Regions from separate parts of the Micromonospora sp. DT44 genome, predicted to be linked through region 3. Evidence: riboswitches for the same ligand, from Rfam matches in the RefSeq annotation. Region 3 holds a riboswitch; each other region holds the start of a gene.
The links. A riboswitch is a leader RNA that binds a small molecule or an ion and turns the genes downstream of it on or off. The one in region 3 is predicted to bind cyclic di-AMP.
Positions count from the first base shown of each region.

Region 1 (7,035 bases), on a different contig from region 3:
CCCCCCGACGCCGGCCGACGTCGGGGCGCACGGCGGTCGTCAGGGAGTGTCGTCGCCGGGGGTGGGGGTGAACAGCGCGAGGAGGTCACCGACCTGCACTTCGGCCTCGGCGGGGTGCCGGAACCGGCCGGCGGGGTTGAGGGTGTACTCGTTGCGCCGCCCAACCCGGGTGCGGTGCAGGTAACCCTCGGCCTCCAGGTCGGCGACGATGGCCTGGGCGGCCCGCTCGGTGACGCCCACCTCAGCCGCCACGTCACGGAGCCGGGCGGTGGGGTCGCGGGCGATGGCGAGCAGCACATGGCCGTGGTTGGTGAGGAATGTCCAGTTCCGGCCGCCTCCGGCCGTCGTGCTCGCCATCGTGGGGGCCGCCTTTCCGGGATCAACGTATGAAATCTAAATCACGCATATCTTGACGCATCTTGGCGTGCGTGTGACCGTTGAGCGCGAGCCAGCGCCCGCCGCCGGCCCGGTTCAAAAGACCATTGAGCAGGTCAAACGCGTGGAGACGAGGTGCGGGGATGAGCCCTTCCGGTACGCCCGGCGCGCAGCGGGGCACGCAGCGGACCGTCGAGCAGGCGCCGGTCGCCACCGAGCCGGCCCGAGCGTACGCCGAGCTGGTCTCCGGCAACCGTCGCTTCGTCGCCGGAGAGCCGCGCCACCCCAACCAGGATGCCGGGCACCGGGCCGCCGTGGCGGACGGGCAGCACCCCTTCGCGGTCATCGTCGGCTGCTCCGACTCGCGGCTGGCCGCCGAGATCATCTTCGATCGAGGGCTGGGTGACCTCTTCGTCGTCCGGACCGCCGGGCACACCACCGGGCCAGAGGTGCTGGGCAGCGTCGAGTACGCGGTGGCCGTCCTCGGTGCTCCGCTGGTGGTGGTGCTCGGCCACGACTCCTGCGGCGCCGTGCAGGCGGCGCGCGAATCGGCGGCCACCGGCATCGCGCCACCGGGACATCTCCCAGCGGTGGTCGACGCGGTGCTGCCCAGCCTGCGACGAGCCACGGCCGAGGGCGTGCACGACATCGACGGCATCGTCGACATCCACATCGCGCAGACCGTCGAGACGCTGCTCGGGCAGTCGCCCGTGCTGGCCGACGAGGTGGCGCGGGGGCGGTGCGCGGTGGTCGGGATGTCGTACCGGCTCGCCGCCGGGGCGGTGCGACCCGTGACCCCCGTACCGGACGGAGCCCCGACGGGCGACGAGCCCTCGGACGACCCGGCCGCGACAACCGCCGCCTGACGCGCCGAGGGCCGCCCCGCCGGACGGCGGGACGGCCCTCGCACTGCTGAGCGTCGGATCAGAGCAGCGACATGTGTACGTGGTCAGTGTGGTTCGACGGCCCGCTGTACGACTTCCAGCCGGTCGCCGGGAACCAGATCTGCCGGTTCCAGATCACGTAGTAGATGCCGAGCCGGTCGGCGTTGCGGATGAGGAACGCGGCCACGTTGTTGCCGTACATCCGGGTGTCGTTGTTGTGCCACGGGCTGAAGCCGCTCTTCTGCAACGACCAGTCACAGGCGCGACCCTTCGGGTGCTCGTACGGTCCACCGTTGCGGTGGCAGCCCACGAACCGGTTGAACCCGGCCCGCTTGACCTCCTTGTACGCGTGCAGCGTGCGCGGCGTGACGCAGCCGGAGGTGGTCGGGTCCTTCTCGCTGCACGACTGCGCCTTCCAGTCGCCGTCGGCGGTGCGACCCGGGCCGATCCGGGCGACCGGGGAGGTGGCGTCCACCAGGCCGCCGGTGAAGCCCTCGCCGCCGACCAGCGCGAGCGCCTTGTCCGCGTCGCGCTTGTCCTTCGCCATCAGCGCGGTCTGCTTCTGCTGCTCCCGTACCTCGGCGTCGAGGGCCAGCTTGGCCTCCTCGGCGCGGGACTTCACCGTGTTGACCTCGGCGAGCTTCTTCTCGTTGACCATGTTCATCTCGTCGAGCGCCGCGGCCCGCTGGACGAACGAGTCCGGTGCGTCGGCCTCCAGCAGCATCGCGATCGCGCCGACCCGTCCGGTCCGGTACGACTGGGCGGCGATCTGCGCGACCTGCGGGGCCAGCGCGGCCAGGTCGGCCTTCGCCCGCTCGACCTCGGCCGCCAGTTCGAGCTGCCGCTTCTTGGACCTGTCCAGTTTGGACTTGGCCGCCACGTAGTCCCGGTTGGTCTGCTCGATGACGTCGGTGAGCAGCTTGGGCTCGTCGCCGTCCTCCTCGTGCCCGGACGGTGTGGGGGTCGTCGGGGCGGCGTGGGCCGGGAGAGGGCCGGCGAGCACGGTCAGCGCAGCGAACACGGCCACCACGGGCGTCAACCAGCGGCGTAGGGGTGCCGTCACAATCTTCCCTTCCGTCGACCGCCGACCGGGTTAGCTGACGGGTTCGGGGCGGAAGTGGCCCCTACCGCTGTCGCGGATTCACCCCAGGTACCTGGGTCCCCGGCTCGCCGGTTGGCGATTGGGCGGTGGCACCGCAGGCGCCGCTGCGCGCCTTCGTCGGTGACCGGCAGCGAGGTTACCCGAGAGTCCACCGCCTCAGCTACGTCCTGATGCCGACTAAAAGCGTCATTTCGCCATGGCGTTGAGTGACCAGTGACGCGGTTCTCAGGGCGGGTGCCCGATCCGGTCACGCTGAGGAGTGTCACCATGCCGTATCCGTGCTCCTGTTCGGCTCTGGCCACCCGGTGGTGGCGGTGGATGGGGGTGTGTTCCGCTGTGGATCGGGCCGGTCGGCCCGATCCGCCGGCGGGGAACTGAGAGCGGCGAGCGCCTCCGCGCGGTCCGCGCGGGGGCGCGGTGGCACGGCGTCCGCACCGGGCGTGGCTGTCGACCCGGCTGCGGTCACCACTGCGGCCAGCCCGGTGGTGAGGGGTACGGCGGCGATCAGGCCGAGCGTGGCGACCGCGCTGCGGACGATCTCCTGTGCGAGGAGCTCGCTGGTCAGAATCTGCCCGATGGGGCGCGAGTCGGCGGTGAGCAGAAGCAGCAGCGGCAGCGACGCGCCCGCGTACGCCAGGACGATGGTGTTGACGGTGGAGGCGATGTGGGCCCGGCCGACGCGGTTCGGTCACCATCCGGGTCACCGTGCCGTGGTGGCGCGGAAGATCCGCGCCACCGCCGCTCTTCGGTGCGCCGTCCCGTGGCCACAGCACCACGGCGGCGACGACGGTGGCCACGAAGAGCGGTACCACCGTCGCGACGAGGATCCGTCGTACCCGGGGCGGGGCGGGGCGGGACGAGCGGAATGGCTGTGGTCGGAACCCAATGCGAGAGACTCCCAACGATCCGGTGCGGGGTACGTGCCGGCGGCCTGTGCGGTTCAGTTCCGCCGGACGAACGTGGGCGCGAGCGCGTCGGTTCGCCGCCTGACGACCTGGCAATCACGGAGAGTGATGAAGTGACCCGGTCGGCGCCGTACGGGGCCGCGCTGTTGCAGCGCCGTCGCCCGTCTCGGCGGCGGGATCCGGTGGGTCATCGCCGGACGATGCTAACCAGCGCCCCGGGGTGACGCAGGATGTGCGGACGTGTCGGGGGAGTCGAACCGCCGACACCGCCCCGGCCGGGGCGGGATGGTGGGGTCATGCCTGAGCCACCCGCCGAGCACCGACAGCACGACAAGCGCGCCGGGCACGACAAGCACGCCGGGCACGACCCGGCCATGTTCCGTCGCCGGTTCTGGGTCTGTCTGGTGCTCACCGTGCCGGTGGTGCTGACCAGTGACCTGGTGGTGGACCGGCTCGGGCTCCGGCTGGACGTGCCAGGGCGCTCCTGGGTGGGGCCGGTGCTCGGTTCGGTGGTGTTCCTCTGGGGTGGCTGGCCGTTCCTGGTCGGCGCGGTACGGGAGATCCGGGACCGCGCGCCGGGCATGATGCTGCTGGTCGCGATGGCGATCACCGTGGCGTACACCGCGTCGCTGGCGACCAGCCTGGGTGCCTTCGACCTGGACTTCTGGTGGGAGCTGGCCGCGCTGGTCACCATCATGCTGCTCGGGCACTGGCAGGAGATGAAGGCCATCGGGCAGGCCCGTGGGGCGCTCGCGGCACTGGCGGCGCTGCTGCCCGACGAGGCCGAGCGGGTGGCGGCGGACGGGCGGGTCGAGCGCGTGCCGGTCGACGGGCTGCGGGTCGACGACGTGGTGCTGGTCCGGCCCGGGGGTCGGGTGCCGGCCGACGGCCGGGTCGTCGACGGCGACGCGGAGTTGGACGAATCGATGATCACGGGTGAGTCGCGCCCGGTCGCCCGGTCGGCGGGCGATCGGGTGGTGGCCGGCACGGTCGCCACCGATTCGGCGATCCGGGTCCGTGTCGAGGCGCTGGGCGACGAGACGGCGCTCGCGGGCATCCAGCGCATGGTCGCGCAGGCGCAGCGCTCGGGCGGGCAGGCTCAACTGCTCGCCGACCGGTTCGCCGCCGCGCTGTTCTACGTGGCCACCGGTACCGCCGTGCTCACCCTGGTGGTCTGGACCGCGCTGGGTAAGCCCGATGAGGCGGTGGTGCGTACCGTCACCGTGCTGGTGATCGCCTGCCCGCACGCGCTCGGCCTGGCCATCCCGCTCGTCGTCGCGCTCTCCACGGCGCTGGCGGCGCGAAGCGGGATCCTGGTCAAGGACCGGCTCGCGTTGGAGCGCATGCGGACCGTCGACGCGGTGCTGTTCGACAAGACCGGCACGCTGACCCGGGGCGAGCACGAGGTCACCGACCTGGTGACGGCCCCCGGCGTGGACCGCGACGAGGCGTTGCGGATCGCCGCCGGCGTCGAGTCCGACAGCGAACATCCGCTGGCCCGGGCGATCGTGGCGGCGGCCGGGACGGGTGGGCCGGCCCGTGCGGACGGCTTCCGCTCGCTTCCGGGCCGCGGGGTGCGGGCCACCGTCGACGGTACGGAGTACGCCGTGGGCGGGCCGACCCTGCTGCGCGAGCGGGGTGGACCACTGCCGGACGAGGTACGGCAGGCGACCGGCCGCTGGTCGTCACGCGGTGCCGTGGTGCTGTATCTCCTGCGGTTGCCGGACACGGTGCTCGGGGCGTTCGCGCTCACCGACGCGGTGCGGCCGGAGGCCCGAAAGGCCATCGCCGAGCTGCGGGCGGATGGCGTCCGCACCATCGCCATGATCACCGGGGACGCGCGGTCGGTGGCCGAGTCGGTCGCCGCCGATCTCGGCTTCCGGGCCGGGGTGGACGAGGTCTTCGCCGAGGTGCTGCCGGCCGACAAGGACAGCCGGGTGGCGGAACTCCAGCGGCGCGGGCTGACCGTGGCGATGGTCGGTGACGGGGTGAACGACGCGCCGGCGCTGGCCCGCGCTGACGTGGGCATCGCGATCGGGGCGGGCACCGACGTCGCGATCGAGTCCGCCGGGGTCGTGCTGGCGTCGTCCGACCCGCGCGGCGTCGGGGCCGTGATCCGGCTCTCCCGGGCGTCGTACCGCAAGATGCGGCAGAACCTGGCCTGGGCCGCGAGCTACAACGTGGTGGCGCTGCCACTGGCGGCGGGGGTGCTCGCCGGTGCCGGGGTGGCGCTGAGCCCGGCGGTGGCGGCCGTGCTGATGTCCGCGTCCACCATCGTGGTGGCGCTCAACGCGCAGTTGCTGCGCCGGGTCCGGCTCGACCCGGAGCGGACGTGACGTTCAGCCGCGCTTCATGAGTCGGCCGACGGCGGCCATCATCTCGGTGGCCATCTCGTCGGCCCGGCCCTCGGCTGCCCCCTCGTGCATGCAGTGCCGGGCGTGCCCGTCGAGCAGGCCGAGGGCCACCTTGTCGAGCGCGGCCTGGATCGCGGAGATCTGGGTGAGCACGTCGATGCAGTAGCGGTCCTCGTCGACCATCTTCTCGATGCCCCGGACCTGCCCCTCCACCCGGCGTAGGCGCGCGAGCAATTGGTCCTTGCTGGCGGTGTACCCGCGGATCGGTGTGGGTGCGGTCATGGCGACGAGGATAGCGTACCCCTGGGGGGTATGGTAATGTCCGTTCCTGCCGTCATACCCCCACCGGGTACCGGTACTACGAGAGGAGACGTCCGATGGTCGACACGACGTACCAGGTGCAGGGCATGACCTGCGGGCACTGCGTCAGTGCGGTCAGCGCCGAGGTGGGCGCGATCGAGGGCGTACGCGACGTGCGGGTCGACCTCGCCACCGGCCAGGTCACCGTCAGCAGCGAGCAGCCCGTGGACAACGAGGCCGTCCGGGCCGCTGTCGACGAGGCCGGCTACGACCTCGTCGAGGCGTGAGCGGAGGTCCGCGATGACCACCCTGACCAGGCTGGGCGCGTTCGCCCTCGGTCTCGCGGCGGTCTTCGGCGCGGCGTACGGGGTCGGTCGGGTGGTCGACCCGGCCGACCCGGTCGCGCAGAGTCGGCCGGACGTCGCCCACACCTCGGGCCCCACCGCGAGCGGCGAGGTGGCCGACCTCGTTCCCGGCGGGTTGCTCGTCTCCGACCGGGGCTACACGCTCCAACACCTCAGCGCGCCCGCCGGCCAGTTCGCCTTCCGGATCGACGGGCCGGACGGTCGGCCGGTCACCAGGTACGACGTGGCGCACGACAAACGGATGCACCTGATCGTCGCCCGCCGGGACCTGTCCGGCTTCCGGCACGTCCACCCCGATCTCGCCCCGGACGGCACCTGGCGGGTCGCCACCCCGCTGGCCGGCGCCGGGCAGTGGCGGGCGTTCGCCGACTTCACCCCGACCGGGGGCGAGCCGTTGACCCTCGGCGTGGACGTGACCGTCCCCGGCGAGCTGACCGAGCGGACGCTGCCCGCCCCGGCGGCCAGCACCACGGTCGACGGTTACACCGTCACCCTGGCCGGCACGCCGCAGCCGGGCCGGACCTCGGCGCTCACCCTGACGGTGAGCCGTGCCGGGCAACCGGTCACCGACCTGGAGCCCTACCTGGGTGCGTACGGGCACCTGGTGGCGCTGCGTCGGGGCGATCTGGCGTACCTGCACGTGCACCCGGACGGGACGCCCGGCGACGGACACACCCCGCCCGGCCCCGCCGTCACCTTCCACGCCGAGGTGCCCTCGGCCGGCGCCTACCGGCTCTACCTCGACTTTCA
Region 1 is NZ_JBNCKS010000007.1:117,974-125,008, reverse strand. It holds gene ACLQ25_RS06265 (helix-turn-helix transcriptional regulator) at 40-357, opposite strand; gene ACLQ25_RS06260 (carbonic anhydrase) at 519-1,241, shown strand; gene ACLQ25_RS06255 (coiled-coil domain-containing protein) at 1,300-2,322, opposite strand; cyclic di-AMP (ydaO/yuaA leader) riboswitch at 2,327-2,457, opposite strand; partial or broken gene ACLQ25_RS06250 (YibE/F family protein) at 2,624-3,043, opposite strand; gene ACLQ25_RS06245 (heavy metal translocating P-type ATPase) at 3,563-5,602, shown strand; gene ACLQ25_RS06240 (metal-sensitive transcriptional regulator) at 5,606-5,902, opposite strand; gene ACLQ25_RS06235 (heavy-metal-associated domain-containing protein) at 5,998-6,207, shown strand; gene ACLQ25_RS06230 (hypothetical protein) at 6,221-7,035, shown strand, end outside.
Region 1: another riboswitch for cyclic di-AMP. It lies ahead of ACLQ25_RS06255 (coiled-coil domain-containing protein); the one in region 3 lies ahead of ACLQ25_RS20995 (coiled-coil domain-containing protein).

Region 2 (7,035 bases), on a different contig from region 3:
CCAACACCCTTGGTGTGCAAGCGGTTGCACGACAGTGACGGTGACTCGGCTCGCCTTGAATTCGGTCCGGCGCTTCCCTAATGTGGTGCACCGACCGCTGTGGGTCGTCTGCCTCGGCCCTTCCCTCACGCGAGGCGCCCGGCGGTCGGTTGCAAAGGAGTCGGTGCCGGTGGCAACCATGCCCCTTCATCGTCACGCACCAGGGTCGTCCGTTCGACCGCGCGGTCTGCGCAGAGTCGCACGTCGCCTGATCGTGCTGGTCGCCGCCGCTGCGGTCGGTGCCGGCATGATCGCCGTGCCGGCGCAGGCCGAGCCGACGGTCGACGAGATCGAGGCGCAGATCGACAAGAAGTGGGAGGAGTTGGAGCCCACGATCGAGCAGTACAACAAGGTGCGGGCGCAGCTGAAGGTCAACAAGAGCAAGTCTGCCGCGCTGCAGAAGAAGATCGAGCCGCTGGCCCTGCAGAGCGAGCTGGCACTCAACCGGGTCGGCGACCTCGCTTCCCGCTACTACATGTCGGGCCCCTCGCAGGAGATCGGCGCGCTGCTGATCAGCGCCAAGCCGGACACGCTCACCGAGCAGCTCACCCTCCTCGACCGGCTCGCCTCCCAGGAGCGCAAGCAGGTCGAGGGTGTGCTCGCCGTCCGGGCCAAGTACGACGGCGAGAAGCAGAAGCTGGACGCGCTGATCGCCACCCAGACCAAGCAGCAGAACGATCTGGCGGCCAAGAAGAAGCAGATCGACGCCGAGATCAAGAAGCTCGAGGCGTCGATGCCCAAGACCACGGTCAAGACCGCCGGCTGCCCGACCATCAACGGTGTGGTCTCCGTGGCGGCGCAGAAGGCGATCAAGACGGCCTGCCAGCAGGTCGGCGATCCGTACGTCTGGGGCGCCACCGGCCCGAACTCGTTCGACTGCTCGGGGCTGACCCAGTACGCCTACAAGTCGGCCGGGATCTACCTCACCCACCACACGGGTGATCAGTGGAACGAGGGCAAGGCCGTCTCGCGTGCCGACGCCCGTGCGGGTGACCTGGTCTTCTTCTACTCCGGCCTGAGTCACGTCGGGCTGTATCTGGGTAACAACCAGATGGTGCACGCGCCACGCGCCGGCAAACCGGTGATGGTGTCCAGCATCAACACCATGCCGGTCGCCGGGTTCCGCCGACCTGGCTGATCCCCAGCACGCACGACGACGGCCCCCGGTCACCTCGACCGGGGGCCGTCGTCTTTCCTCAGCGGGGTGCGCCCACCGGGGACGGCAGCAACTGCACGTCGGCGAGGTCGACGTACATGATGCGATGGCCGAACTGGATCTGCGCGTACCGGTTCTGGCCCCGGATCACCGTCCAGTCGCCGGGCGAGGAGCCGTCGAACGTGCTGGCCCGGTAGTACTCGCCGGGCAGCACAGCGCCGACGGCGTAGCGCTGGCCGGCGGCGAGGGTGTACTGCAACGGTGAGATCGCCTGGTAGGGCACGCCGGCCGGGTAGGCCGCCTGCTCCGGGTACGCCCGCCCGTAGACGGGGATCGTGGCCCGGCCGGGTTTCGGCGTGACCACCATGCCGACGGTCCAGGCGGCCGTCGGCGCGGACGCCGGGTTGTGGAACCACGCCCGCTGCCCGAGGTACCAGATGGCCGTCCAGTCACCCTGTCGACCGGCCAGGGCGTACGTCTGGCCGGCGGACGCGCGGGCCCTGTGGTCCGACACGTCCATCGTGTTCGGGGTGCCGTCGGGGCGCAGCGCGATGTCGTTGACCAGCGGCGCGTCCGGGGCCGGCGCGGTGCGTAGCACCACCGACGAGGAGCCGCGTGGCGCGCACGGCGTCCCCGGGGTGACGCATCCGGTGAACGCCGGCTGGTTGGTCGCGTAGTCGGGGTCGATCCGGACCAGCCCGGTGGCCGGGGTGCCGGTGTCCAGCCGTGGGGCGTGCAGCAGGTCGAAGTAGTGCGTCCAGTCCCAGTAGGGCCCCGGGTCCCAGTGCATTCCACGGACGGTCGACGCGGTCGTGCCGGGCACGTTGTCGTGGCCGATGATGTGCTGACGGTCCAGCGGGATGCCCAACCGCAGCGCGAGGTGCCGAACGAGCTTCGCGGACGTCCGGTACATCGCCTCCGTGTACCAGGTGCCCTGCGCGGCGAAGCCCTCGTGTTCGAGCCCGATCGACTTGGCGTTGACGTACCAGTTGCCGGCGTGCCAGGCGACGTCCCTGGTCTTGACGTGCTGGGCGATGTGCCCGTCCACCGAGCGCAGCGAGTAGTGCCAGCTCACGTAGGTCGGGTCCTGGACGAGTTGCAGGGTGGTCGCCCAACTCGCCTCGGTGTCGTGGATGACGATGTACTCGATCTTCTGCCGGTCGGGCCGGTCGGACAGGTCGTGGTTGCCGTAGTCGCCGTCGCCGAACGCCGCGTAGGGTGCCGGGATCCACTCGCAGGACACCGTGCTCGGGCACTCCAACCCGTCCGGGCGGGCGAGTCGCCGCAGTCCCAGTCGGTCCAGCCAGGACCGCTCGGGTCGTACCGCCCGGGCCGGCAGCGTGACCCGCTGGCCGTCGTCGGTCACCCGCGTCTCGCCGGCGCCGATCGTGGTGAAGACCTCGTCGGCGAAGGCCGCCGCGGCATCGGCGCTGTCCGCGCCGGCATAGCGGGCCACCGCGCCGTACCAGGTGGCCGGGTCGGTGCCGACTCCGACCGGGGCGCCGACCTCCCGTTGGTACGCGGCCAGCAGCGCCGCCCCACCCCGGAGGTTCGTCGTCGGGTCGGTGCGCAGCGCCTCGGCGGTGGCGCCGGTGAGCGCGGCGGCGGCGTCCACGGTCTGCAGTGCTGCGCTCGGCGGCGCGTTCCCGGTGGCGGGCGCCGGTGCGAGAGCACGACGGGACTCGTCGCCGCGCGGATCCTCGCCCGGGGCGTCGTGATGACCGCTCCGCGGTAGGGCGGCCACCTGCCGGGCGTCGGTCAGGTGCATCGGGCCGTAGCCGCCGCTGGTGCTCGGCGTGCCGGCGTTGCTGTCCCAGCGGGACTCCAGGTAGGAGACGCCGAGCAGTACGTCGATGGGTACGCCGTACTCGGTCGCCGCGGCGGCGTACTGCTGCTGGCGGTCGGCGGCGGGGGCCGCGGTGGCCGGGCCGGCGGGCAGCGGTACGGCCGCCGTGGCGGTGACGAGCGCGACGGCGAGCAGGGTCGGACGTTTCATCGAACTCCCTACATGTCAACTGGTGTCGGTGCCGTCACCTTCGTCCTGCCCGGGAGTCCGCGTCAATACCTTTCCATGTTTCGAAACGTACGGAAGGAAATCTTCACATCCGCCCGATGGCCCGCTGCAATCGGTACGGAGTGTCACGGCCGCACGGGTTGCGGATCGGTAACGGCCGTCTCTACTCTGGTCTTTCGTCGGCCCGGTAGCAGGTCTGCCCACCCCGGGCGGTAACGGACCGACACCGCCGAGTCGCTCGCGAGCGAGCCGGGGACCCAGGTTCCTCGGGGTGAATCCGCAGTTCCTGCGGTAGGGCGCCCACTTCCCGCCCGAACCCGTCAGCTAACCCGGTAGGCGGTCAGGAAGAAGGAGTACGGAACCCGGTGGCCCTCCAAGCCCCGCGGCCGTCGTTCGGACGGTCGGCTCCGGCCGACCCGACGTCGACCGTGCCGCGTCCACGCTGGTCCCGCTTCACCACCGCACTCGCCGCCCTGGTCGGCGTCGCCGTCGTCCTGACGGGCAGCGCCACGGTGGCCCACGCCGACCCGTCCGTCGCCGAGATCGAACGCCAGATCGACGAGGACTGGAACAAGCTCGAACCGATCATCGAGCGGCACAACGCCACCCAGTCCGACCTGGCCCTCAAGCGCAAGCAGGCCGACGCGCTCGCCGCCCGCATCGGGCCGCTGGAGCGCCAGGTCGACGCCGCGATGAACAAGGTCAGCGCGCTGGCCGTGCGCGCGTACATGGGTGAGAACCTGTCGACCGTCAACACGATGCTCGGCAGCCGGTCGCCCAGCGAGATGGTCGGTCAGCTCGAAATGCTCGACCGCTTCGCCCACAACCAGCAGGAGGACGTCCGCCAGGTCGCCGACCTGCGCAACGAGCTGGCCCGGCAGAAGGCGCCGCTGGACGAGATGGTGGTCCAGCTGACCCGCACCGAGGCCCAGTTGGCGGCGAAGAAGAAGCAGATCAACGAGGAGATCGACCGGCTACAGAAGCTGCGCCTCAAGGTGTACGGCAGCGGCGGCGGCGGTTCGCTGCGCCCCGCGCCCTGCCCGGCCAGCTACCCGGGTGGCGGTGCCGGCATCGCGGTCAAGTTCGCCTGCGCGCAGATCGGCAAGCCGTACGTGTGGGGCGCCGAGGGTCCGGAGTCGTACGACTGCTCCGGGCTGATGCTGGCCGCCTGGGCGAAGGCCGGTGTGTCGCTGCCGCACAACGCCGCCGCGCAGAGCCGGGTCACCAAGAACGTCAGCAAGGGCGACCTGCGCCCCGGTGACCTGGTCTTCTACTACAGCGACATCCACCACGTCGGCATGTACGTCGGCAACGGCTGGGTGGTGCACGCCTCCCAAGCCGGTGTGCCCGTCAAGATGAAGAAGGTCGACGACGGGCCCGTCCACAGCTACGGTCGCCCCGGCTGACCGACGCGGGACGCAGTCAGGGCCCGTCGCGATCCGCTCGCGGCGGGCCCTGCGTCGTCTCCTAACGCGTCGGCCAGGCGCGCCAGTTCTGCCAGGAACGACTCGGCGTCGGCCCCCGCTGACCCTGGTAACGCGACCCGTAGACCACCGAGCCGTACGGGTGCTCGGCGGGCGACGAGAGCCGGAAGATGCAGAGTTGACCGATCTTCATGCCCGGCCAGAGGGTGATCGGTAGGTTCGCCACGTTGGACAGCTCCAGCGTGACGTGCCCGGAGAAGCCCGGGTCGATGAACCCGGCGGTGGAGTGCGTGAGCAGGCCGAGGCGGCCCAGCGAGCTCTTCCCCTCCAGTCGGCCGGCGAGCTGGTCGCCGAGCGAGATCACCTCCAGAGTCGAGGCGAGCACGAACTCTCCCGGGTGCAGCACGAACGGCTCGCCGTCGGGCACCTCGACCACCGAGGTCAGGTCGTCCTGCTGCATGGCCGGATCGATGTGGGTGTAGAGATGGTTGTTGAAGACCCGGAACAGCCGGTCGAGTCGTACGTCGATGCTGGAGGGTTGGACCAGGGTGGGCTCGAACGGCTCCAGGCCCAGCGTGCCGGCCTTGATCTCGGAGACCAGGTCACGGTCGGAGAGCAGCATCGGACCACCATAGCGAGGTGGGCGGTGACCAGCGTGTCGAGGTCGCTCCTCGTACATTTGTTCGATAGAATGCCCGCATGGCTTCCTGGTCCGATTTCGCCGCCGACGAGCCCCGCCTCGCCGACGGCATCCGCGTTCTCCTGCAGCAGTACGGGCCGGGCTTCGGCTATCTGGCCACGGTCCGTGCCGACGGTGGGCCCCGGGTCCATCCGGTCTCCCCGGTCATCACCGACGAGGGTCTGTTCTGCTTCATCATCGACTCGCCGAAGCGCCGGGACCTCGAACGGGACGGCCGATACGCACTGCACTCGTTCCCTCCGGAGGAGAGCGACGACGAGGCGTACGTGGCGGGTCACGCCTGGCCGGTCACCGACCCGGTCCGGGTGGCCCGGCTGGCGCAGAGCGCCCGGGCCGAGCCGCGGGCCGACTGGCGGCTGTTCGAGTTCACCGTCGACGTGGCGATGCTGACCCGTCGCGACCAGCACGGCCTGGGCATCGCCGTGGGGCGTCCGGCCGTGCAGGTCTGGCTCGATCCGCAGACCCCGCCCGCGGCGGCCGCGGCTTCCCCCGTACCGCAGACGCGCCCGACCCGTCGCAGCCGCGACGTCCAGTGCACGGCCGCCTGACCACGGCCATCGAAAAACGCCGGTGCCGGCTCCGTCGTGACGGAGCCGGCACCTGGTGTACGCGAGGAGTTAGGCCGCGCGGTACGCGTTCCACGCGGTCAGCATGCGGCTCGCCTGACCAGCGGTGAACTGGTACATGCACGAGTCGTAGGTGTAGTCCATGAAGTTGGTGATCGGGTCCAGGCCGGTCGCCGAGCAGGTGTTCCGACCGGTCGGGCACTCGTACGCGGGCGACGCCTCGGCCGGGGTGTCGCTGACCCCGTCACCCGAGCCGCCGCAACCACCCTGGAAGGTGTGGTAGAGGTTCAGCCAGTGGCCCACCTCGTGGGTGCCGGTGTCGCCTTGGTTGTAGTTGGTGGCGGTGCCACCCGGCAGCGACTCGCTCAGCGCGACCACGCCATCCATGCTGTTGAGCCTGCGCTGTGGGAAGGTCGCCCAGCCCAACAGGTCGTCGCTCAACTCACCGAGGTAGATGTTGAGCGTGTTCTTGCCGCCGACCCGCAGCGACGACTTCATCGACCGCTCCGCCGACGAGCCGTCGACGATCGGGTACCACGACGGGTTCGTCACCCGGTTGATTTTGTCGAGGCGGAAGGCGAAGGCGGTGGCCGCGCCGCCGGTCCCGCCCGCGTAGGCCTGGTTGAGCACGCTGATCTGCGAAGTGATCATCGAGTCGGGGATGTTGCCGCCGGCCCGGGTGCTGTCCTCCTGGATCACGTGCACCACCACCGGGATGGTGACCGTGGCTGCCAGCGTCGTGGCGCCGGCGCCGGCCCGGTAGTTGGCCCGCTCGCGCAGCGCCGCCGCGAGGTCGGCGTCCCGCTCACGGACCTGCTTGGCGGTCAGCTCGTTGGGCTCGTGCAGAGCTCCCGCGCCGGGCTTCGCCCGGGCGTTGGCGTGGCTGTCGGCCGGCTCCGCGCAGGCGCCGCCAGGTGCGGCGGAGAAGGCCGAAGCGGCCGGAACGACGCCCACCGCAGCGGTGCTGAGCAGCAGCGCGAGAGTTGTCGACGCGACACCGGCGACACGCCGGGTCAGCAGGTTGGGACGGAGTCCCATGGGCCCACCTCTTTCTGGCGGCGCGGCAGGGGGTGTGTCACGCCGTGGCTGGGAACGTGTGGCAGACGTTACAACTCATCGACGCATTTGAGAACGAC
Region 2 is NZ_JBNCKS010000009.1:56,900-63,934, reverse strand. It holds gene ACLQ25_RS07465 (NlpC/P60 family protein) at 164-1,177, shown strand; gene ACLQ25_RS07460 (N-acetylmuramoyl-L-alanine amidase) at 1,236-3,191, opposite strand; cyclic di-AMP (ydaO/yuaA leader) riboswitch at 3,427-3,562, shown strand; gene ACLQ25_RS07455 (NlpC/P60 family protein) at 3,575-4,615, shown strand; gene dcd (dCTP deaminase) at 4,677-5,255, opposite strand; gene ACLQ25_RS07445 (pyridoxamine 5'-phosphate oxidase family protein) at 5,333-5,881, shown strand; gene ACLQ25_RS07440 (zinc metalloprotease) at 5,951-6,937, opposite strand.
Region 2: another riboswitch for cyclic di-AMP. It lies ahead of ACLQ25_RS07455 (NlpC/P60 family protein); the one in region 3 lies ahead of ACLQ25_RS20995 (coiled-coil domain-containing protein).

Region 3 (7,035 bases):
CACTCGATGGGCGGAATGACGATCATGGAGTACGCGCACCGCCACCGGGAGCACTTCGCCGCTCGTACGGCCGGCCTGGTCTTCGTCTCGACCACCGCCGAGGGGCACACGCACACCGTGTACGGGCTCTCGCCACGCATCGCCCGGCTGATCCGGCTCGCCGAGACGACCGGCGCCGGTGTGCTGGCCCGCTGCGGCTCGTGGCGGGCGCCCCGGGCGCTGCTCAACGCGCTGCAGCCGAGCATCCGGTGGATGCTCTTCGGCGACCGCTGCGATCCCTCCGACATCCGATTGGTCACGTCGGCGGTGGCCCGCGCCTCGCTGCGCTCGATCGGCGGTTTCCGCGCCTCGATCGGCGCTCAGCACCGTCTGGACACCCTCGCCGACCTGGCGCACCTGCCGGCCGCCGCCCTGGTCGGTGACCGGGACCGGCTGACCCCACCGCCGTGCGCCGAGTCGATCGCCGCCGTCCTGCCGGCCACCGAGCTGACCGTCTGCCCGGGCGCCGGCCACATGCTGATGATGGAGCGTCCGATTGAGGTGAACGCGGCCCTGACCGGCGTCCTGGGCCGGGTGCTCGCCGCACCGCCGCACGGGCCCGGCCCCAGCGCCGCACCCGCGCCGCACGGGACCGGGCCGAGCGCCGCGCCGCCGCCGCACGGGCCGGTCGTGAGCGCCGTCGCGGCGGGTCGCTGAGCACGTTCGCGCACCTCGGGCGCGGCGGGTCGGGTCGGGGGCCGTACCCTTCTGCGGTTGGCCCGCGCGGTTCGCGCCGCTTGCCGGCGACATCGAAGGAGCGTGCGTTGACCGACCAGACCGCCCTGGAGCAGGAGATCGCCGTCGAGCAGCGGCACCTCGACCGGGTGTACGCCCGACTGGCCGAGCTGCGGCAGTCGGCGGTGCGCGCCGAGCGGGACGGCTACCGGATGGCGCGGGTGGGCACGTTCGGCGCGCTCGTCGAACGTGACGCGATGGTCTTCCACGCGGCACAACGGAGGCACACCCTCGACGCCGAACACGAAGGGCTGGTCTTCGGCCGCCTGGACCTGCGCGACCGGCAGGTGCTGCACGTCGGGCGGCTCGGTATCCGTGACGAGGACGCCAGCACCCTCGTCGTCGACTGGCGGGCGCCGGCCGCGTCGGCGTTCTACCAGGCCACCCCCGCGCAGCCGCTGGGCGTGGTGCGTCGCCGCACCATCCAGTCCCAGCGCGAGCGGGTCACCCGTATCGAGGACGACCTGCTCGATCCGGAGGCCGCCCCGGATCAGATGACGGTCGTCGGTGACGGCGCGCTGCTGGCCACCCTCTCCCGGGCGACCGGTCGGGGCATGCGCGACATCGTGGCGACGATCCAGCGGGAGCAGGACGAGGCGATCCGGTCGCCCGGCTCCGGGGTGACGATCGTCGCGGGCGGCCCGGGCACCGGCAAGACGGCGGTCGCCCTGCACCGGGCGGCCTTCCTGCTCTACACCGAGCGCAGCCGGTACGCCGGTGGCGGCATCCTGGTGGTCGGGCCGTCGACCGTCTTCGTCGAGTACATCGCCTCGGTGCTGCCGTCGCTCGGTGAGGACACCGCGACCCTGCACTCGCTGGGCACCCTGTTCCCCGGGATGACGGCCACCCGAACCGATCCGCCCGAGGTGGCGGCGGTGAAGGGCTCGCTGCGCATGCGCCGGGTGCTGGAACGGGCGGCCCGCGACGCGGCGCCGGGGGCTCCTGGCGAGCTGCGGCTGCTCTACCGGGGAGGGCTGCTGCGGTTGGACCGCCGCGAGCTGGACGCGATCCGGGACCGCGCGCTGCACCGGGGCGCCCGGCGCAACGAGGTTCGCCGCGCCGGCTTCGACGGTGTCTTCGCCGCGCTGTGGGCGCAGGCCCGGCGGGTGAACATCGGCCGGCTGCCCGAGCAGCGGGCCTTCGAGGGCGAGATCGCCGAGCGGCCGGAGTTCCGGGAGTTCCTCAAGGCCTGGTGGCCACGCCTGCACCCCCGGCACGTGCTCGGCTGGCTGGCTCGACCGGAACGGCTGCGCCGGTACGCCGGCGGGATCCTTTCCGGCGCGGAGATCCGGCTGCTCGGCACGGCGTACCAGAGTCTGGACACTGCGGGCCTGACCATCGCGGACGTGGCGCTGCTCGACGAGCTGGACGCGCTGCTCGGCAAGCCGGTGAAACCGGCGCGGGCCCGACGCGACCCGTTCCAGCTCGCGGGCGGCGTCCGTGAGCTGAGCACCGCCGCCGACCGGCAGCGGGCCGCCCGCGCGGCGGCCCGGGAGCGGCCGGAGGACTACCGGGAGTACGCGCACGTGGTTGTCGACGAGGCGCAGGACGTCTCGCCGATGCAGTGGCGGATGATCGGTCGGCGTGGGCGGTTGGCCTCGTGGACGGTGGTGGGCGACCCGGCGCAGACCGCCTGGACCGGTGACCCCGAGGAGCTGACCCGCTCCCGCGACCAGGCGCTGGGCCGACGCAAACGGCACGAGTTCACGCTCACCACCAACTACCGCAACTCGGCGGAGATCTTCGCGGTGGCGGCGGCGGAGATCCGCCGGCTCTACCCGGACCTGCCCCTGCCGAGGGCCGTCCGCTCCACCGGCGTCGACCCGGTCGAGCTGGTGGTGCCGCCCGCCGGGCTCCAGGCCGCGGCCGTGCAGGCGGCCACCGGCCTGCTGGGCGAGGTCGACGGCACGGTCGGGGTGATCACGCCGGTCACCCGCCGCGACGAGGTCGCCGGCTGGCTCGACGCGCTCGGCTCGACGCGCTTGCAGGTGGTGACCAGCCTGGAGGCCAAGGGCATGGAGTACGACGGGGTCGTGCTGGTCGCCCCCAGCGAGATCCGGGCCGATCCGGGCTCCGGCGTACGCACGCTCTACGTGGCGCTCTCCCGCGCCACTCAGCGGCTCACCACCGTCGACCCGACCGGCTGACCGTCGCGTTGGCATCGCCCGTAGGCCGGCCCTCGCCTTACACTTGCACACATAGCGATGTGAGCATATATTTGACCGCGTCCCGGGCGGCGTCGGAGGGTGGGTTTCGTGGGAGCAGGACATGACCACCACCACGGCTCGGTCGCCAACGCCGCCCACCAGCATCGGGGACGGCTCTGGGCGGCCTTCGGACTGCTCGCTGCCCTGATGGTGGTCGAGGCGGTGACCGCCTTCCACACCGGCTCACTGGCCCTGCTCTCCGACGCCGGGCACATGTTCACCGACGTGCTCGGCATCGGGATGGCGCTCGCCGCGATCACCGCTACGCGGCGGGCCACCGGCGACCCGCAACGCACCTTCGGGCTCTACCGCCTCGAAGTGCTCGCCGCGCTGGCCAACGCCGTCCTGCTCTCCGGCGTGGCGATCTACGTGGTGATCGAGGCGATCGGCCGGTTCGGCGACCCACACCGGGTGCTCAGTGGTCCGATGCTCACGGTGGCCATCCTCGGCCTGCTCGCGAACGTGGTCGCCTTCGGGCTGCTGCGCGCCGGCGCCCGGGAGAGCATCAACCTCCAGGGTGCCTACCTGGAGGTGCTCGGCGACCTGCTCGGCTCGCTCGGCGTGATCGGCGCCGCGCTGCTCATCGCCGTCACCGACTGGTGGTGGGCCGATCCGCTGGTCGCGGTAGCGATCGGCGTGTTCATCCTGCCGCGCACCTGGCGGCTGGGGCGGGCCGCCGTACGCATCCTCGTGCAGGCCGCCCCGGAACACCTCCAGGTCACCGCCGTGCACGACCGACTGGCCGCGGTGCCCGGCGTGGTCGAGGTGCACGACCTGCACGTCTGGACGCTCACCTCGGGCATGGAGGTGGCCTCCGCGCACCTGACCATGGCGCCCGGCGCGGAGGTCGGCGCGGTGCTCACCGCGGCGCGTACCGCCCTGCGGGACGACTTCCGCATCGAGCACGCCACGCTGCAGACCGAGCCCGGTGCCGCCCCGGGCGCCTGCGGTTCCGTCGAGTGGTGACCGTCATCCTTCGTGAAGGTGCAGGCACCTTCCGTAACATCGGCTGCACAGACCCCACCAGCACCGGTAGGCTCTGTCCCGGCCACCACCCGGCGGCGCCTCCCGGCGCCGGTGGCGGCCGTCGCCTAATCGCCCGACAGGGCGAACCGGGGAACCATGTTCCTGGGGTGCATCCGCGTCAGCGGTAGGGATCTTCCGTCCCGAACCCGTCAGCTAACCCGGTCGGCGGCTGACGGAAGGACATGCGTAGTGGCACCAGCACGACCACCCGCCGCCCGGCTTGCGGCACTGATCGTCATGATGGTCACCCTCGGCGTCGCGCTTCCAGTCGGCGCCGCCACCGCCGCTGCACCCGGCGGCCTGCGGGCCGCCGCCGCGCCCGACGGCGACGAGGAGGGCGGCACCCCGGCGCTACGGGCCCAGCTCGAGGCGGCCAGCAAGGGCTACCTGGACGCGAAGCGCGCGCTGGACACCTCCATCCAGCGGCAACAGCAGCTCGCGGTCAAACTGAAGGACACCGAGGCCGAGATGACCGTACGCAACGGCAAGGTCGGCGAGATCGCCGGCGTCGCGTACCGCACCGGCCGGCTCAGCACCGTCTCGGCCCTGCTCAACAGCAACACCCCCGAGGGCTTCATGGACCGGGCGGCCGCCCTCGACGCGGTGGCCGCGAACGAGGACCGGGTGCTGCGCGACCTGCACGCGATCCGGGACGAGGCGAACCGCACCCGCGTCGCCCTCGACGGCGAGATCCGGGAGCAGCGTAAGCAGGTCGAGGTGATGGCCAAGCGCAAGGAGCAGGCCGAGCGGGCCCTGACCGTCGCCAACGACAAGGCACGCGCCAGCGCCGACACCGACACCGACACCGGCTCCAACCGTGGCACCTCCACCGCCAACGCCCAGCCCGCACCGCGCAACTCCGACGGCTCCTGGCCGTCCGAGTCGTGCAGCATCAACGACCCCACCCCGGCCAGCGGCTGCATCACCCCCCGCACCCTGCACGCGCTCAACCAGGCCAAGGCCGCCGGCTTCACCCGGTACGTCTCCTGTCACCGCAACGGCGGCTCGGGCGAGCACCCCAAGGGCCGGGCCTGTGACTTCGCCGCGCAGAAGGGTGGCTTCGGCGGGATCGCCAGCGGCGGCGACAAGACGTACGGCAACAACCTGGCCGCGTACTTCATCCGCAACTCGGATCGGCTCGCGGTGCTCTACGTGATCTGGTTCAAGCAGATCTGGCTGCCCAGCAGCGGCTGGAAGTCGTACAGCGGGGGGAACGGCGACCCCTCCAGCGACCACACCAACCACGTGCACCTGTCGGTGTACTGACCACCGACGCCGTCCGGGGTACGTCAGCGGGCGTACCCCGGACGTCGTCGCTGGTCGGACGACCACGCGGGGTCGGACCGGGAGCATTCGGGTATGCCGCGAATCGCGCCCCGCACCCGCAAGGCCCTGCTCACCCTGCACCTGGTCACGTCTCTCGGCTGGCTCGGGGCCGACCTGGTGCTGCTCACGCTCGGCATCGCGGCACAGCGCGGCGCCGACCCGGCGGTGGTCTACCCGGTCGCCGGGCTCGTCGGCACCGTGCTCTTCGCGCCGCTGAGCGTGCTCGTGTGGCTCGTCGGTGTCGCCAGCGCGCTGCTCACCCCCTGGGGCCTGCTGCGTTACCGCTGGGTGGTGATCAAGCTCGTGATCACCACGGTGATGGTCGGGCTGGTGCTGTTCCTGCTCACCCCGAACCTGCGGCACGCCGGCGCGCTGGGCGCCGCGCTACCGGCGCGGGATCGCGCCGACCTGGTGATCGCGCCCGCGGTGTCGACCAGTCTCATGATCATCGCGACGGTGCTGTCGACGTACAAGCCCTGGGGACGCCGACCCAGCCAACCCCGCCGCAGCGCGGCGGTCGGCGCGACGCGCGCCTGATCGCGCAGCCACCCTCGACGGCTTATGGGCTCAGGGCGCGGGGTTGTCGAGGACCGCGCCGAGGCGCGCGGCCAGGGCGAGGTGGGCGGCGCGGGCCTGATTGAAGGCGTACCGGAACAGGGGTGTCGGCGCGCGCAGGGTGATGTCGACGTCGATGCGGACCAGATCGTCCGGCTCGGCGCGCAGCCGGGTGTGGTTGCGAACCGTGGTGGCGGGCCACTGACGGGCCACAGTGACGATCTCGTCGGGCTCGCTGACCAGCATGTCCGCGTGGTACGTGGTGCGAAAGCGCAGCGGGCCGGCGACCAGCCTGTCGTTGATCGTGTAGCTGGCGCGGGCGCCCGGGCGGGGCGGCACCTCGCGGACCCGCACGATCAGGGGATGCAGTTCACCCTGACGGGTCAGGTCGCTTAACAGCGCCGCCGCCTCGGCGACTGAGCAGCGGGCCTGGACGGAGTAGCTGAAGGTATCGCTGCTGAGCACACCGTCTCCCGACGTCGCTGGTCGCACGATCGTCCCGTACGCCGCGCGGGGTGGCAACGGCCGGACGGACACCCTGCGTTGTCCCGGCATTCGCGCAGCGTTCCCACCACGGTCGGCTGATGGGAAATCACCGGTTGTGACGAAGAGGGACACGCCGCCGTGGACGCCGACGGCCGGGTACGCGTCAGTCACGGCGATCTGGGCGGTCAGCGAGGTGACCGACGTGGCCCTGACCGGTCTGGACGAGCAGGCCTGACGGTGGCAGCCCGCGCCTCAGGCGCCGGGAAGCACCTCGGGGGTGGCGGCCCCGGCGAAGTAGGGCTCCGGCGCGCCGAAGAGACCGAGCAGGCCGGTCACCCAGAGCTGACGGTGCACGAACCGGCTCGGCTCGGTGACGGCCAGCTTGACGCCACTGACCTCGGCGGTCTGGAAGCCGGCGACCATGGCGCTGATGCCCACGGAGTCGATGAAGGTGACCAGCCTCATGTTCAGCTCGATGCGGAGCGGGCGGCTCTTGGCCAGCACCTCCGCAATGGCCTCACGCACCTCGTACGCTGTGTCGACGTCGATCTCACCCCGCGGGGCGATCTCGACGACACCACCGGACAGGACCGACTTCACGATCGACAGGCTCACGCGAGCACCTCCACCCGCCCGTCCCCCGGGCGCCTCATCAGTACGC
Region 3 is NZ_JBNCKS010000036.1:52,576-59,610, reverse strand. It holds partial or broken gene ACLQ25_RS21010 (alpha/beta fold hydrolase) at 1-588, shown strand, start outside; gene ACLQ25_RS21005 (HelD family protein) at 804-2,921, shown strand; gene ACLQ25_RS21000 (cation diffusion facilitator family transporter) at 3,030-3,947, shown strand; cyclic di-AMP (ydaO/yuaA leader) riboswitch at 4,060-4,191, shown strand; gene ACLQ25_RS20995 (coiled-coil domain-containing protein) at 4,197-5,273, shown strand; gene ACLQ25_RS20990 (hypothetical protein) at 5,367-5,870, shown strand; gene ACLQ25_RS20985 (SRPBCC family protein) at 5,901-6,353, opposite strand; gene ACLQ25_RS20980 (STAS domain-containing protein) at 6,627-6,989, opposite strand.

Region 4 (7,035 bases), on a different contig from region 3:
CAGCTCTCCTCCGTGCGCGACACCTGCGAACGGACGATCTGGCTGGAATCGGGCCTTATCCGGATGGACGGCCCGACCGACGAGGTCATCCGCGCGTACGAGGCGTTCGCGAACAGCAAGTAGAGTGCCGGCCAACCACCGGCATCGACACGGCAACCAGGACCGCGTCGCCCGCGTTGGGGCGGCGCGGTCCGCGCGTTAAGGTTCATTCCGTCGCCGCTCGGGCGGAACTTTCCGTTAACGCAACCCTGAGAGTGAGGTTCCGGCAATGACGCAGGACCAGACCACTGGCCCGGACGCCGCAACGGAGACCCCCGCACCGTGGCGGCCCTCGCGGACAGTGGCCGTGGTGCTGGCCGGCGGCACCGGGACCCGGCTGGGCCTCGGCATCCCCAAGCAACTGCTCAAGATCGCCGGTAAGCCGATCATCGAGCACACCCTGGCGGTCTTCGAGGCCGCTCCGGAGATCGACGAGATCATCGTGCTGATGGCGACCGGTCACGTCGACGACGCCCGGCAGATCGTCGAGAAGGCCGGCCTGCGCAAGGTCACCCAGGTGATCGAGGGCGGCGACACCCGCAACGCGACCACCCGGATCGCACTGGACGCGGTCGGCCCGGCCGACTGCAACATCCTCTTCCACGACGCCGTCCGCCCGCTGCTCAGCGGCCGAATCGTGCGCGAGTGCGTCAACGCGCTGTGGACGTACGACGCCGTCGACGTGGCCATCCCGTCGGCGGACACGATCATCCAGGTGGACGAGAACGACTGCATCACCGACATTCCGGTGCGCTCCCGGCTGCGCCGGGGACAGACCCCGCAGGCGTTCCGCTCCCCCACGATCCGTGCGGCGTACCGGATCGCCGAGGACGACCCCGACTTCGCCGCCACCGACGACTGCGGCGTGGTGCTGCGGTACCTGCCGGGCACGCCGATCAAGGTGATCGACGGCTCGGACGAGAACATCAAGGTCACCCACCCGGTCGACGTGCACCTGGCGGACAAGCTCTTCCAGCTCGCGGCGGCGCAGGCGCCCCGGCTGACCGACCACCGCAGCTACACCGAGGAGCTGACGGGCCGCACGATCGTGGTGTTCGGCGGCAGCTACGGGATCGGCCACGAGCTGACCGAGCTGGCGCGGCGCTTCGGCGCGCAGGTCTTCCCGTTCAGCCGCTCCACCACGGGCACCCACGTCGAGCGCGCCGAGGACGTCGAGGCCGCGCTGACGACCGCCTTCGAGGCCACCGGCCGGATCGACCATGTGGTGGTCACCGCCGGGATCCTGGAGCGGGGCGCCCTGGCCGAGATGGACGAGGAGACGATGGACCGGGTGTTGCAGGTCAACTTCGTCGGTCCGGTGACCATCGCCCGGCAGGCCCTTCCGTACCTGCAGCAGACCAAGGGTCAGCTGCTGCTCTACACCTCCAGCTCGTACACCCGGGGTCGGGCCCGCTACGCCCTCTACTCGTCCACCAAGGCCGCCCTGGTCAACCTGACCCAGGCGCTCGCCGACGAGTGGGCCGACGTCGGCGTACGGGTCAACTGCATCAACCCGGAGCGGACGGCCACTCCCATGCGTACGCGGGCCTTCGGCGAGGAGCCGGAGAACACCCTGCTGGCCGCGGAGGCCGTCGCCCAGTCCTCGCTCGACGTGTTGATCTCCGACCTGACCGGTCAGGTCATCGACGTACGCCGGGCGCCGGGAGACGGCCCGTCCGTGCCGACGCAGGCCGGCCCGGACCGGTCCGAGACGCCGGCCGCGGCGTCCGCGAACTGACGCCGACGGCACCGCGACACCGAGGGCGGCGATCGGAGCAACATGCGTGGTGACCTGGTTCGCAAGGTGGCCGCCCGGTGCCTGAGCACCGGGCTCGCCGTGCTGGCCTTCGTCGTGCTGGCCCTCACCGGCAGCACCAGGTGGGGCCTCGCGCTGGCCGTCGCCGCGCTGGTGGCGGCGGCCGCCGAGCAGCGGATCCGACCGGCCGCCGACCTGGTGGCCGAGACCGCCCTGATCGCCGCGGCGGTCCTGGTCGGCTACTCCCGACGGCTCGACGACGGCTTCGACCCCGCGCTAGCCGCGACGGCGCTGGTCCTGCTGGGGCTGGTGCTGCTGGTGGGGCCGTTGCGTACCGCGGGCAACCTGGAGATCCGGGCGGCCAACCTGCCGGTACGCGCCTGGACCCCGCTGATCGCTGACCGACTCGGCGTCGCCCTGCTGGGCCTGCTCGCGGTGGTGGCCATCGCCGCCGCGTTGACCCTGCCGGCCGTCGTGGCGCTCGCCGCCAGCCTGCTGGTGGCCGCCGCCGCCGGGGCGGTCGCGCTGGACCTGGCCAAGCGACGGTTCCGTCCGGCCGCCGGCGGTGGGCAGGTCGCCCGCGCGCTACGCCGGCACGAGCCGGAGTTCCTGCTCTACTTCTCCGCGCCGCCCGGCTCCGAGTACCAGGTCACCATGTGGCTGCCGTACCTCGAACGGATCGGCCGGCCCTTCCTGGTGCTGGTCCGTGAGCCGGAGTTCGTCGCGCCGATCGCGGCGGCCACCGACGCGCCGGTGGTCTACTGCCCCACGCTGCGCGCGATGGACGAGGCGCTGGTGCCGAGCCTGCGGGTGGCCTTCTACGTCAACCACGGGGCGAAGAACAGCCACTGCATCCGGTTCACCCAGCTCACCCACGTCCAACTGCACCACGGCGACAGCGACAAGGCGCCCAGCGCCAACCCGGTCTCGGGCATCTTCGACCGGATCTTCGTGGCCGGGCCGGCGGCGATCGACCGGTACGCCCGCGCCGGGGTGCAGATCCCGGCGGAGAAGTTCGTCGTGGTGGGCCGTCCCCAGGTCGAGTCGATCGAGGTACGCCAGGAGCCGACGCGGGGCCTCGCGCACCCGATGGTGCTCTACACCCCGACCTGGACCGGGCACCACGCCGACGCCGACTACTGCTCGCTGCCCGTGGCCGAGGAGTTGCTGCGGCGGCTGCTGGGGCGTGGCGCGACGGTGATCCTGCGGGCCCATCCGTACACGACGCAGAACCCCGCGTCGGCACGCCAGTTGGGCCGGCTCACCGAACTGCTGGCCGTCGACCGCGCCCGCACCGGCCGGCAGCACGTGTTCGGCGCGGCCGCCCGGGAGCTGAGCCTGACCGATTGCGTCAACCGCTCGGACGCGCTGCTCTCCGACGTCTCCGGGGTGATCTCCGACTACCTCTACTCGGGCAAGCCGTACGCCGTCACGGACATGGGTGACGAGGGCGACCGGTTCACCGAACGCTTTCCACTGGCCGGCTCGGGCTACGTGCTGCGGCGCGACATGTCCAACGTGGACGCCGTACTCACGGCCCTGCTGGACACCGACCCGCTGGCCGATGCCCGCTGGGTCACCCGCCGCCGCTACCTGGGCGACTTCCCGGCCGAGTCGTACGCCGAGGGTTTCCTGACCGCCGCCCGCCGCGAGCTGACGTCGGCCCGGGAACTGCCCGCGCCCGCAGCCGCCTGACCGATCAGCGGTACGGGTCCAGCAACGCCAGCACGGCCGCCGGATCCTCCAGGTGCGCGTTGTGCCCGAGACCGGGCAGCGTGGCGACCGGTACGCCGTACTCCTTGAGCTGCGCGTCCGTGACCATCGGGTCGTGCTCCCCGCGGGCCAGCACCACCGGCACGTCGGTCGCCGCGAGCAGCGCGGCCAGGTCGGGCGCACCGACGGCGAACGCGGCGTTGTCCATCGCGAGCCGCCACCGGCCGTCGACCTGACGCAGACCGGCGTCGACCATCGGGTGGTCCGGGAGGACCAGACCGGTGAGGCCGGCGACCCGCAGATAGCGGCGGGCGGCCTCGGTGCGGCTGGTGAACCAGCCCACCGGGCGGGCGGCGAGGTCCGCGGCGCGGGCCAGCTCGGCGGGCGCCCAGACGGCCTTGATGCCCAAGCCCACCACCGCGTCCACCGGCAGACCGGCGGCGCGGGCCGCCAGCGCCAGGCCGACCACGCCACCGAGCGAGTGCCCGAGCACGACGATGCGGTCGTCGGAGGCCAGGCCCTGCGTGACCCGCTGGGCGAAACCCTCGAAGGAGTACGACGACAGCGGCGCCGACCAACCGTGACCGGCGAGATCGGGCGCCAGCCACCGGCCGGGCCAGTGGTGCTCCAGAAGTGGCGCCCAGGGCAGCCACACGTCACCCGTCGCCCCCATGCCGTGCAGCAGCAACAGGATCGGCTCACGGCCGGCTTGACCACCCGATTCATCCACCACGGCCGCAGTCTCCCACGGTTCGCGGCCCGGTACGAGAGCCCTTCACCGGCGTCGCGCCCCGACACGGGAACGCCGCGAGCGCCGGCCCCTCGTGGGAGACGGCGCCCGCGGCGTCGTGGGGTGTCGCGCGTTGGTCAGGCGGAGTAACCCCGGGTGGCGATCCAGTTCGCCAGGTCGATCGTGGTGATCCAGTAGGCCGGGTCGGCGGCGTTCGCCGAGTCGGCGATCCGCACGGTACGGCCGTTGTCCTTGTAGCCGACGACGGCGATGTAGTGCCCACCGCCGTAGGAGTGATAGCCGCCCTCGGTGTCGATGGCGTCACCCGCGACGTTTGCCACCACGCCCCGACCATCGGTGATGGCCTTGACCACGTCGGCCTGAAGGCGGTCCATCTGGGCCGGGCTGGGCGTGCCCGCGAACATGCGGGTGCGGTACGGGGAGCCCTTCACCTCGGCGTTGAGCACCCGGGTGGTGTCCTCGGCCGAGTTGGTGCCCATCTCGGTGGTGCCCAGTTCGGCGCCGAGCTCCTCCTGGGTGCGGTCGATGCCGCTGGCGCTGAGCGCGTTGCGGGTGGCCGCGGGGCCGCAGTTGTAGTAGGTGTTCTGCGCCTCGTAGGCGTAGTCGAGCACCTTCGTCGCGGGCGGCTTCGGCGGCGTCGGCTTCCGGGTGACGTCCGGGTTGCTCGTGGCCTTCGCGGCGGGGGACGCGGCGCTGGTGGCCGGGGCGGCGGTGCTCGGCGCGACGCTCGCCGACGGGGCCGCGGACCGGAGTTCGCCACGGGAGGCGACGGTGTCACTGCGCATCTCGGCGACCGTGGTCGGGGTGCGCGGGCCGTCCGGGGCGTCGTCGGCGCCGGCGACCAGGGCGCCGGCGGTGGTGGCGATCGCGAGGGCCGCGGCGGAGGCGGCGACGATCTGGTACGGACGCTCGGTCGCGAGGCGACGGAGCTGGCGCTTCAGGGTGTGCTTCACGGGGTCCTCCACGGTTCGGGGGTGAGCGGCACACCGGGCTCGACCGGTATCCGGGCAGGCGCCAGCGCGCGGGCAGGGGCCCGCGGGTGGTGGACCGCTCAGGGGTACGCCCGGCGCGGCCGGGCGGGAAGTGCGGTGACCCGGGGGGTCAGCTCACCGTCACGAGGCGGATGAGCGGGGACACCGCGACGCCGTGGAGGCGGGGGAACAGTGCAAGGGTCGAGGGGTGCTGCACGAGGATGGAACTCCTTCCGTCACCGCCTACCGGGTTAGCTGACGGATTCGGGCGGGAAGATCGCCCTACCGCGGGCCGTGGCTCGCGGATTCACCCCGGACTTACTGTGGGTCCCCGGTTCGTTGATCACGATTGAGCGGGTCGGCGCGGCGTCGCCTCCTGCGATCGGTAACCGCACCGGACGGGACGACAGTACTGGCCGGTGCGCACTCTGCCAAGCCGCGCCCACCTGCATAAACATCGATTGGCCCAGCAATTTCTGCGCGTTTTGCCGCTGACGTGACTCGATGGGACAACCGGTTCCGGCGGCACCTGCGGGCGACAACCGGACAGGTGGCCGGCAACGCCGCCACAATCGCGGGCACAATGGCCGCCGATGATGCCGACCGCCCGATTTCCGCTGCCGGTGACCCGCCTCACATAACAGATCGGGCTCAACCGGCCCGGGCCGGACGCCAGCGTGCCACGAGGTCCGTACGCGACGGCCGCGTCGCGGTGCGCCGGGAGAACGCCGGGCTCGGCCGCGACCGGACCGCCGCCGCGTACGCCTCCTCGGCGAGGACGCGCGCCGACTCGGCGGCCACCTCGGCGTCCCGCCAGGACGACCGCTCCCGCTCGACGGCCGTCCGGTGCTCGGCCAGCCTCGCGTCACGGATCGCCCGGATGAGCAGCGTCTCCTGCTCGACCGGGTGCCGGCGGGGGTCCCAGCCGCGGCGATGCCCGAAGACGTCGCCGAGCTGAGCCATGGTCAACTCCCCCCGCCAGTGCGCCGCCATGGCGGCACGGTGCAGGTACCGCTCCCGGGCCGCGTACTCGGCGGGGGTGTGCGGGGTACGCGGTGTCGGCAACGCCCCGGCACCGGCGACCCGACGGGCGGCCGTGTCCGCCTCGTCGTACGCCGTCCAGGCCCGCTGCGCCTCGTCCTGAGCGACCAGCCAGTCAGCGCGCCGCCGCCGGGCGGTCCGCGCGGCCCGGGCGGCGGCCACGGCCACCTCCTCGGCGTACCGGCGCAGGTCGGCCATCTCGGCGACGGCCATCTCGCGGGCGGTGGGTGTCGGCGGCGTGGGGTCGGCCGCTGGCGAGTCCCGCTCCGGGCGGGCCACCAGGACGGCGAGGATCGTCAGCGCCAGCAGGAACAGGGCCGACCAGATGGCGGCGGCCTGGGGCACCTCGGTCAGGAACTGGTAGAAGACGACGGTTTCCATGATCGACACCTCGGCGTGAGGACGTAAGCGATGGGATGCCGCACGGGCGGGTGCGGGCGGTGTGTCGTCAGGTGTGGTGACGGGGCGCTCGGCCCGGCGGCGCCGCCGATGGTGGAGATCCCGGCGCGCCATACTCCGGCGCTCGCGGGACGGCGTGCCGCCCCGGTGACTGACCCGCTAGGCCGGCGGGGCGCGGGGGGCCCGACTGGCCGAGCCTGCGGCTCGGAGGGGCTGCTCCGATCCCGTGGGCGCCGAGGTCACGCCCGCCATTGGGCGGGGCAGCGCGTCCGAACCACCGTGCAGGGCGGGCTGCGGGTCGACCGACCGCGCGGAGGCGTCAGCGCCAACCTCTGCGGCTCGTTCCTCGCCGGCCCGGTCGGGGA
Region 4 is NZ_JBNCKS010000001.1:190,034-197,068, reverse strand. It holds gene ACLQ25_RS00885 (ABC transporter ATP-binding protein) at 1-123, shown strand, start outside; gene ACLQ25_RS00880 (D-ribitol-5-phosphate cytidylyltransferase) at 269-1,777, shown strand; gene ACLQ25_RS00875 (CDP-glycerol glycerophosphotransferase family protein) at 1,820-3,490, shown strand; gene ACLQ25_RS00870 (alpha/beta fold hydrolase) at 3,495-4,241, opposite strand; gene ACLQ25_RS00865 (C39 family peptidase) at 4,376-5,224, opposite strand; cyclic di-AMP (ydaO/yuaA leader) riboswitch at 5,456-5,596, opposite strand; gene ACLQ25_RS00860 (hypothetical protein) at 5,882-6,652, opposite strand; gene ACLQ25_RS00855 (hypothetical protein) at 6,830-7,035, opposite strand, start outside.
Region 4: another riboswitch for cyclic di-AMP. It lies ahead of ACLQ25_RS00865 (C39 family peptidase); the one in region 3 lies ahead of ACLQ25_RS20995 (coiled-coil domain-containing protein).